Linked DNA regions of Caballeronia sp. TF1N1. The protein of the gene in region 1 interacts with the protein of each later gene in a pairwise test. Links are inferred from orthologs where the notes say so. Each region holds a gene or a part of one and is shown on either strand. Other genes may lie near its edges.

Region 1 (3,201 bases):
ATCGACCGCGTGCGCGACCTGGAGTGAGCTCCTGGCGCGCTTGGTCAGAGCTTCGTAATGCGGCGTAAAAATGTCGCGTCGATATGTAACCTGATTCGCGCGCGATCTTCTTATCCTTACAGGGCTACGGAACCGGCCGACTTCGTCTGCTGTCTCGACACAGGCGAAGTGATTGCAAGGATCGAGAGGACCACGCTTTGAACCACATCAAATCAACGCGGCCCAAGCCCGCGTTTCATCTGCGCGGGTGCCGTGTCTCCGCGCCGCTGCAGCAGCCTTTCGGTGGCGGATGCCGGATCGTCGAATGGATCGACGGTGAAGGGCAGATTTCGCGTCGTGTCGTCGCGGCCGATGCCACCGAGGACGAAGTCGTCGCGACTATCCGCCGCCATGTGACGGGGCGCAAGCACGTGCTCGTCGATGACGAACGGCAACCAAGGCAGACCTTGCCGCGAAGGTGAAATTCATGGCGGCGGCGTGGGTGAACGTGTTGCGTGTCGATCTGTGAAGGGTTGCGCTTCCTACGAAGCACGGTGGCGTTCGAAGGCTTGCGGCGCGCCAGGCACGCGAAGCTACGTGAGTCCGGCCGCTGGATCAGCGCGCCGCAAAGTCATCACCCGATCTGCTCAAGCTCTTCATGCGCTTCCAGCCACTCCATTTCGAGCGCCTCCAGCCGCGCGCCGACTTCGCCTTGCCGGCGAATGGTGTCGGTTAGCTTCGTCTTCATCGCGGCCTCGTAACTCGCGGGATCGGCGACGAACGCATCGAGCGTGGCTTTCTCCGCGTTCAGCGCATCCATTTCCTTTTCTATCTTCGCAATGCGCGACTGCAGCGGCTTCTTCAGATGCGCGAGCTTCTGCCGCTCCTGCGCCTCCAGACGGCGCTGTTCCTTGCGGTTCTGCGCGCTGTCCTGCGTGTCTGCGTTCGTGGACGACGCGCCATTGGCGTCCTTTGCCGCCGCGCGCGTTTCGGCGGCGTGTTGCAGCAGCCAGTCGCGATAATCGTCGAGATCGCCGTCGAACGGACTTAGACGATGCTTCGCCACCAGCATGAAGGTGTCGGTCGTCGCGCGCAGCAAGTGCCGGTCGTGCGACACGAGGATCAGCGTGCCTTCGAACTGCGCGAGCGCCATGGTGAGCGCGTGGCGGGTTTCGAGGTCGAGGTGATTGGTCGGCTCGTCCAGCAGCAGCAGATTCGGCTTCTGCCAAATGATGAGCGCCAGCGCGAGCCGCGCCTTTTCGCCACCGGAAAACGGCGCGATTTTCGCGGTCGCCATTTCGCCCGAAAAGTTGAAGCTGCCGAGAAAGTCGCGCAGTTCCTGCTCGCGCGTGTCGGGCGCAAGCCGCGCGAGATGCTGAATGGCGGAGTCGTCGGGACGCAGCGTTTCGAGCTGATGCTGCGCGAAGTAGCCAATCTTCAAGCCCTTGCCTTGCCGCACGCTGCCCGACAGCGCGGCAAGCGTGCCGGCGAGCGTCTTGATGAGCGTCGATTTACCCTGCCCGTTCGCGCCGAGCAAGCCGATGCGCTGACCGTTTTGAATCGACAGCGTCACGCCTTCGACAATTGGAATCTCGATGCCCTCGGTGCGATAGCCGCAGCGCACGTCTTCCATGACCATCATCGGATTGGGCGCGGCGTCGGGTGCGCGGAACTCGAACGTGAACGACGAGCTCGCATGCGCGGGCGCGATCAGCTCCATCTTCTCCAGCGCCTTGACGCGGCTTTGCGCCTGCTTCGCCTTGGTCGCCTTGGCCTTGAAGCGGTCGATGAAACTCTGCAGATGCGCCACCGTTCTCTGCTGCTTTTCGTAGGCGTTCTGCTGCAAGGCGAGCTGCTGCGCGCGCAGCACTTCGAACTGGCTGTAGTTGCCGCCGTAGCGCTTGATCTGACGATTCTCAAGATGCAGCGTGACATTGCAGACCGCATCAAGAAATTCGCGGTCGTGCGAAATCACGACGAGCGTGCCGGGATAACGGCCGAGCCAGTCTTCGAGCCAGATGATTGCATCGAGGTCCAGGTGATTCGTGGGTTCGTCGAGCAGCAAGAGGTCGGACGGACACATCAGCGCCTGCGCCAGATTCAGGCGCATGCGCCACCCGCCCGAGAAGCTCGTCACCGGTTCGCGTGTCTGCGCGAGCGTGAAGCCCAGGCCGAGCAACAGCGTTTCGGCGCGCGCGGGCGCGGTGTAGCCGTCGGCATCGGCGAAAGCGGCGTGGGCTTCGGCTTCGGCCGCGCCGTCATGCGCCGCCGAAGCCGCCGCGATGCGTGCCTCGATAGCCCGCAGTCGCGTGTCGCCGTCGAGCGTGTAGTCGAGCGCCGTGCGGTCCACGGCGGGCGTTTCTTGCGCGACATGCGCAATGCGCCACGAAGGCGGCAGCGCGAAATCGCCGCCGTCCGCGTGCAACTCGCCGCGCAACACGGAGAAGAGCGTGGATTTGCCCGCGCCGTTCGCGCCGACGAGACCGGCTTTCTCGCCCGGATTGAGCGTGAAACTGGTCTCTTCGAAAAGCGGCTTGGTGCCGCGGGAGAGGCTGAACTGGTTGAAGCGAATCACGGGAAATGGCGGCGCGGCATGAGGGAAACCGCTATTTTAGACTGCGGCCACGAAGCGCCGGGGGGTCGTCCGTTCGGCCAATGGCGGTAAGTGGCGCGCGGTAGTAGCATCGCCTTTCTTCGAATCTTTCCAGCGGGAGCAACTCATGAGTGCAGCAAGCGACGACATTTACGCGTTCAAGGCCGAGACGCTGGGCGGCGAGACGGTGGGCATCGACCAGTATCGCGGCAAGGTGCTTTTGATCGTGAACACCGCGAGCGAATGCGGCTTCACGCCGCAATACAAGGGTCTGCAGGAAGTCTATGAGCGCTTCGCGGCGCGCGGTTTCGAAGTGCTCGGTTTTCCCTGCAACCAGTTCGGCGCGCAGGAACCGGGCGATGCCACGCAGATCGGCAGCTTCTGCGAAAAGAACTACGGCGTCACGTTCCCGATGTTCGCGAAGATCGACGTCAAGGGGCCGCATGCGCATCCACTCTTCAAATATCTGACATCGAAGGAACCGGGCGTGCTCGGCACCGAGGTCATCAAGTGGAACTTCACGAAGTTTCTCGTGAACCGCAACGGCGACATCCTGAAGCGCTACGCGTCGCTGACGAAACCGGAGTCGATTGCCGAGGACATCGAAAAACTGCTGTAGCGCCTTAAAG
Region 2 (3,742 bases), 460 kb from region 1 along the record:
TCACTTCCGCGTCGCCAGCGGCGGCGGCCGCCGGTGCTTCACCGGCCTTGGCTTCGGTGTCGATCTTCGCGATAATTTCATCGGCGGCGACGATATCGCCGTCATGCTTGATGACTTGCGCCAGCACGCCGGCGGACGGTGCGGGCACTTCGAGCACGACCTTGTCGGTCTCGATTTCGATGAGGATTTCGTCCTGGGCGACAGCCTCGCCCGGCTTCTTCTTCCACTGCAGCATGGTCGCTTCTGAAACCGACTCCGAAAGCTGGGGAACCTTGACTTCTACGATAGCCATTTCTGTTTTGTCCTGATACGTGTCTGTATGAATGCGAGCGACGCGATGCACGGCGACCTGACGCCGCATTCGATGCGCGTTTCGCGTACGGGACCGGCGAGCCTTGCCCGCGCGGTCCCGTCAAGCCGTGTTACTTCGCGATCACCTGCGCGCCCTTGAGGCGGCCGAACGCGCCTTCCACGAGCGCCTTCTGTTGCTCGTAGTGCTTCGCGTAATAACCGACCGCGGGCGAAGCCGAAGCCGGACGGCCGCTATATGCGAGCTTCATGCCGTCCTTCATGCCTTCACGCAGATGGTGCTCGATGTAGAACCAGGCGCCCTGGTTCTGCGGCTCGTCCTGCACCCAGACCACTTCGGTCGCGTTCTCGTATTTCTTGAGTTCCGCGTCGAACTGCTTGTGCGCGAACGGATAGAGCTGCTCGATACGCACGATGGCGACGTCGTTGCTCTTCGCTTCGCGGCGATGCGCGACGATGTCGTAATACACGCGGCCCGAGCAGACGACCACGCGCTTGACCTTCTTCGCGTCGATGGCTTCGTCCACTTCGCCGATGACCGGCTGGAACGAACCCTTCGCCAGTTCCGACAGGTCCGACACGGCTTCCTTGTGACGCAGAAGCGACTTCGGCGTGGCGATGATCAGCGGCTTTCTGAACAAGCGGATCATCTGGCGGCGCAACAGATGGAAGATTTGCGCCGGCGTGGTGGGCTGCACCACTTGCATGTTGTGATCCGCGCACAACTGCAGGAAACGTTCGATACGTGCCGACGAGTGCTCCGGACCTTGACCTTCGTAGCCGTGCGGCAGCAGCATGGTGAGACCCGAGACGCGGCCCCATTTCACTTCGCCCGACGAGATGAACTGGTCGATCACGACCTGCGCGCCGTTCACGAAGTCGCCGAACTGCGCTTCCCACGCGACGAACGTGTTCGGCTCGGCGGTCGAATAACCGTATTCGAAACCGAGCACGGCTTCTTCGGACAACACGGAGTCGATCACCGAGAACTTGGCCTGACCTTCGGCGATGTTCTGCAGCGGAATGTACGTGCCGTCGTTCCAGCGTTCGCGGTTCTGATCGTGCAGCACCGCGTGACGGTGCGTGAACGTGCCGCGGCCCGAGTCCTGACCCGTCAGACGCACCGCATAACCCGAAGCGACCAGCGACGCGAACGCGAGATGCTCGCCCATGCCCCAGTCGAGCTTGGCTTCGCCACGGCCCATGGCGCGGCGATCGTTGATCACGCGCTCGACGAGCGGATGCACCTTGAAGTTTTCCGGGATCGTGGTGATGCGCTCGGCCAGCCGCTTGAGTTCGGCGAGCGGCACGGCGGTGTCGGCCGCGTCGGTCCACTTGCGATTCAGGAACGGCACCCAGTCGACCGCGTACTTGCTCTTATAGTTCGAGAGCACCGGGTCGATGGTGTGGTGACCTTCGTCCATTGCCGTACGGTACGCCTTGACGTATTCGTCCGCGACTTCGGGCGTGATGACGCCTTGCTGCACGAGCTTTTCGGCATACAGCGCGCGCGTGCCCGGATGCTTGGCAATGGTCTTGTACATCAGCGGCTGCGTGACCGCCGGCGTGTCCTGCTCGTTGTGGCCGAGCTTGCGGAAGCAGACGATATCGACGACCACGTCCTTATGGAACTTCGTGCGGAAGTCGATGGCGAGCTGCGTGGCGAGCACCACGGCTTCGGGATCGTCGCCGTTCACGTGCAGCACCGGCGCTTCGATCATCTTGACGACGTCCGAGCAGTACAGCGTCGAGCGCGAGTCGCGCGGGTCCGAGGTCGTGAAACCGATCTGATTGTTGATGACGATATGCAGCGTGCCGTGCGTGCCGTAGCCGCGCGTCTGCGCGAGATTCAGCGTTTCCATCACGACGCCCTGGCCCGCGAAAGCGGCGTCGCCGTGAATCTGCACCGGCAGCACTTGCAGGCCTTCTTCGTCGCCACGGCGATCCATCCGCGCCTTCGCCGACCCTTCGACCACCGGGTTCACGATTTCCAGATGCGACGGGTTGAACGCGAGCGACAGGTGAACCGGGCCGCCATCGGTCGAGACGTCCGACGAGAAACCCTTGTGATACTTGACGTCGCCAGCCGGCAGGTCATCGACGTGCTTGCCTTCGAATTCGGCGAAGAGGTCGGCGGGCATCTTGCCGAGCGTATTGACCAGCACGTTCAGACGCCCGCGGTGCGCCATGCCGATGACGATTTCCTGCACGCCGTTCGCGCCTGCGTGACGGACGACTTCGTCCATCGACGCGATGAAGCTCTCGCCGCCTTCCAGCGAGAAGCGCTTCTGACCGACGTACTTGGTGTGCAGGAAACGCTCGAGGCCTTCGGCGGCCGTCAGGCGATTCAGGATGTGCTTCTTCTTGTCGTTCGAGAAGTTGGGCGTCGAACGCGTCGACTCGAGCTTCTCTTTCCACCAGCGCTTTTGTTCAGGGTCGCTGATGTACATGTATTCGGCGCCGATCTTGCCGCAATACGTGTCACGCAATGCCTTGACGATCTCGCGCAGGCTCGCGCGCTCGAAACCGAAATACAGGTTCGTGGCGCTGAACGTCTGGTCCATGTCGGCTTCGGTGAAGTCGTAGAACGCAGGTTCGAGTTCAGGAATATGCGGACGCTCGCGGCGCTTGAGCGGATCGAGGTCGGCCAGTTGCGAGCCGAGGAAGCGATATGCGCCGATCAGTGACTGGACGTAGACCTGCTTGCGCGCGGTGGCGAGATCTTCGCCGCCGCCTTCACGAGGAACGAAGGCGTTGGACTTCGCGCGCTGCGCAAAGGATTCGACGATAGGGCCGTGAGCCACGTCGCTCTGAGCCGTGCCGTCGGATGCTGGCACGTTCTGAAGCGCGTCGAAATAGGTGCGCCAGGTCTCGGGGACCGACGCCGGGTTGTCTAGATATTGCTCGTACAGTTCTTCTACGTACGGAGCGTTACCGCCGAACAAATAGGAGTTCGACTGGAATTGCTTCATCATTTTACGCTCACCTTTCTTCGAGTTTCTCGAGGAAGTGCGGGTTAAGAAACCTTCCGCGCCACGGCCTGACCGTTTAGCGGATTGCGCGAATCAAGTCTGCTTGGAAGGACCTAAAAAGCGACAGCTAATCCGATTAGCATAGCACAGAACCAATCGTCATATGACAGGTGGTCGCACCTTGGAGCCTCGGCTTCGCCCTTCTGTAACGCAGATGTGCGGGCATTCGCGCGATAAGCAAGCGATGTTATTGCGCGCGCGTCGGCAGCGCTTTCGGAAGCTTTAGCGATGAGATAAAAAAAGCCGCCGGAAGGCGGCTTTGTCACATGCATGCGAACGAACGCATTAGTCGGTTGCGCCTTCACGGCTCGCGCGACGACGCTCGTGTTCCTTCAGATGACGCTTGCGCAGGCGGATGGACTGCGGCGTCACCTCGACGAGTTCGTCGTCGTCGATGAACT

The links.
Region 2: the proteins of LDZ28_RS05800 (region 1) and LDZ28_RS07935 interact in binary tests that used the Escherichia coli proteins (3 or more experiments, as listed by UniProt). The link is inferred for Caballeronia sp. TF1N1 from one-to-one orthologs.

What each region holds. Positions count from the first base shown.
Region 1 is NZ_CP084626.1:1,252,961-1,256,161, forward strand. The notes cover bases 85-2,969. They hold LDZ28_RS05800 (ATP-binding cassette domain-containing protein), read right to left. Parts: upstream 2,555-2,969; coding sequence 614-2,554; downstream 85-613. Other genes in these bases: LDZ28_RS05795 (DUF2866 domain-containing protein), read left to right, coding at 198-461; LDZ28_RS05805 (glutathione peroxidase), read left to right, coding at 2,700-2,969. In the rest of the region: DNA repair protein RadA, read left to right, coding at 1-27; more of LDZ28_RS05805, read left to right, coding at 2,970-3,191; cls (cardiolipin synthase), read right to left, coding at 3,196-3,201. UniProt on the Escherichia coli protein: Genetic data indicate it may be involved in ribosome assembly or function.
Region 2 is NZ_CP084626.1:1,715,147-1,718,888, forward strand. Bases 223-3,648 are described here. They hold LDZ28_RS07935 (2-oxoglutarate dehydrogenase E1 component), read right to left. Parts: upstream 3,285-3,648; coding sequence 423-3,284; downstream 223-422. Other genes in these bases: odhB (2-oxoglutarate dehydrogenase complex dihydrolipoyllysine-residue succinyltransferase), read right to left, coding at 223-292; typA (translational GTPase TypA), read right to left, coding at 3,627-3,648. Outside these bases: more of odhB, read right to left, coding at 1-222; more of typA, read right to left, coding at 3,649-3,742. UniProt on the Escherichia coli protein: E1 component of the 2-oxoglutarate dehydrogenase (OGDH) complex which catalyzes the decarboxylation of 2-oxoglutarate, the first step in the conversion of 2-oxoglutarate to succinyl-CoA and CO(2).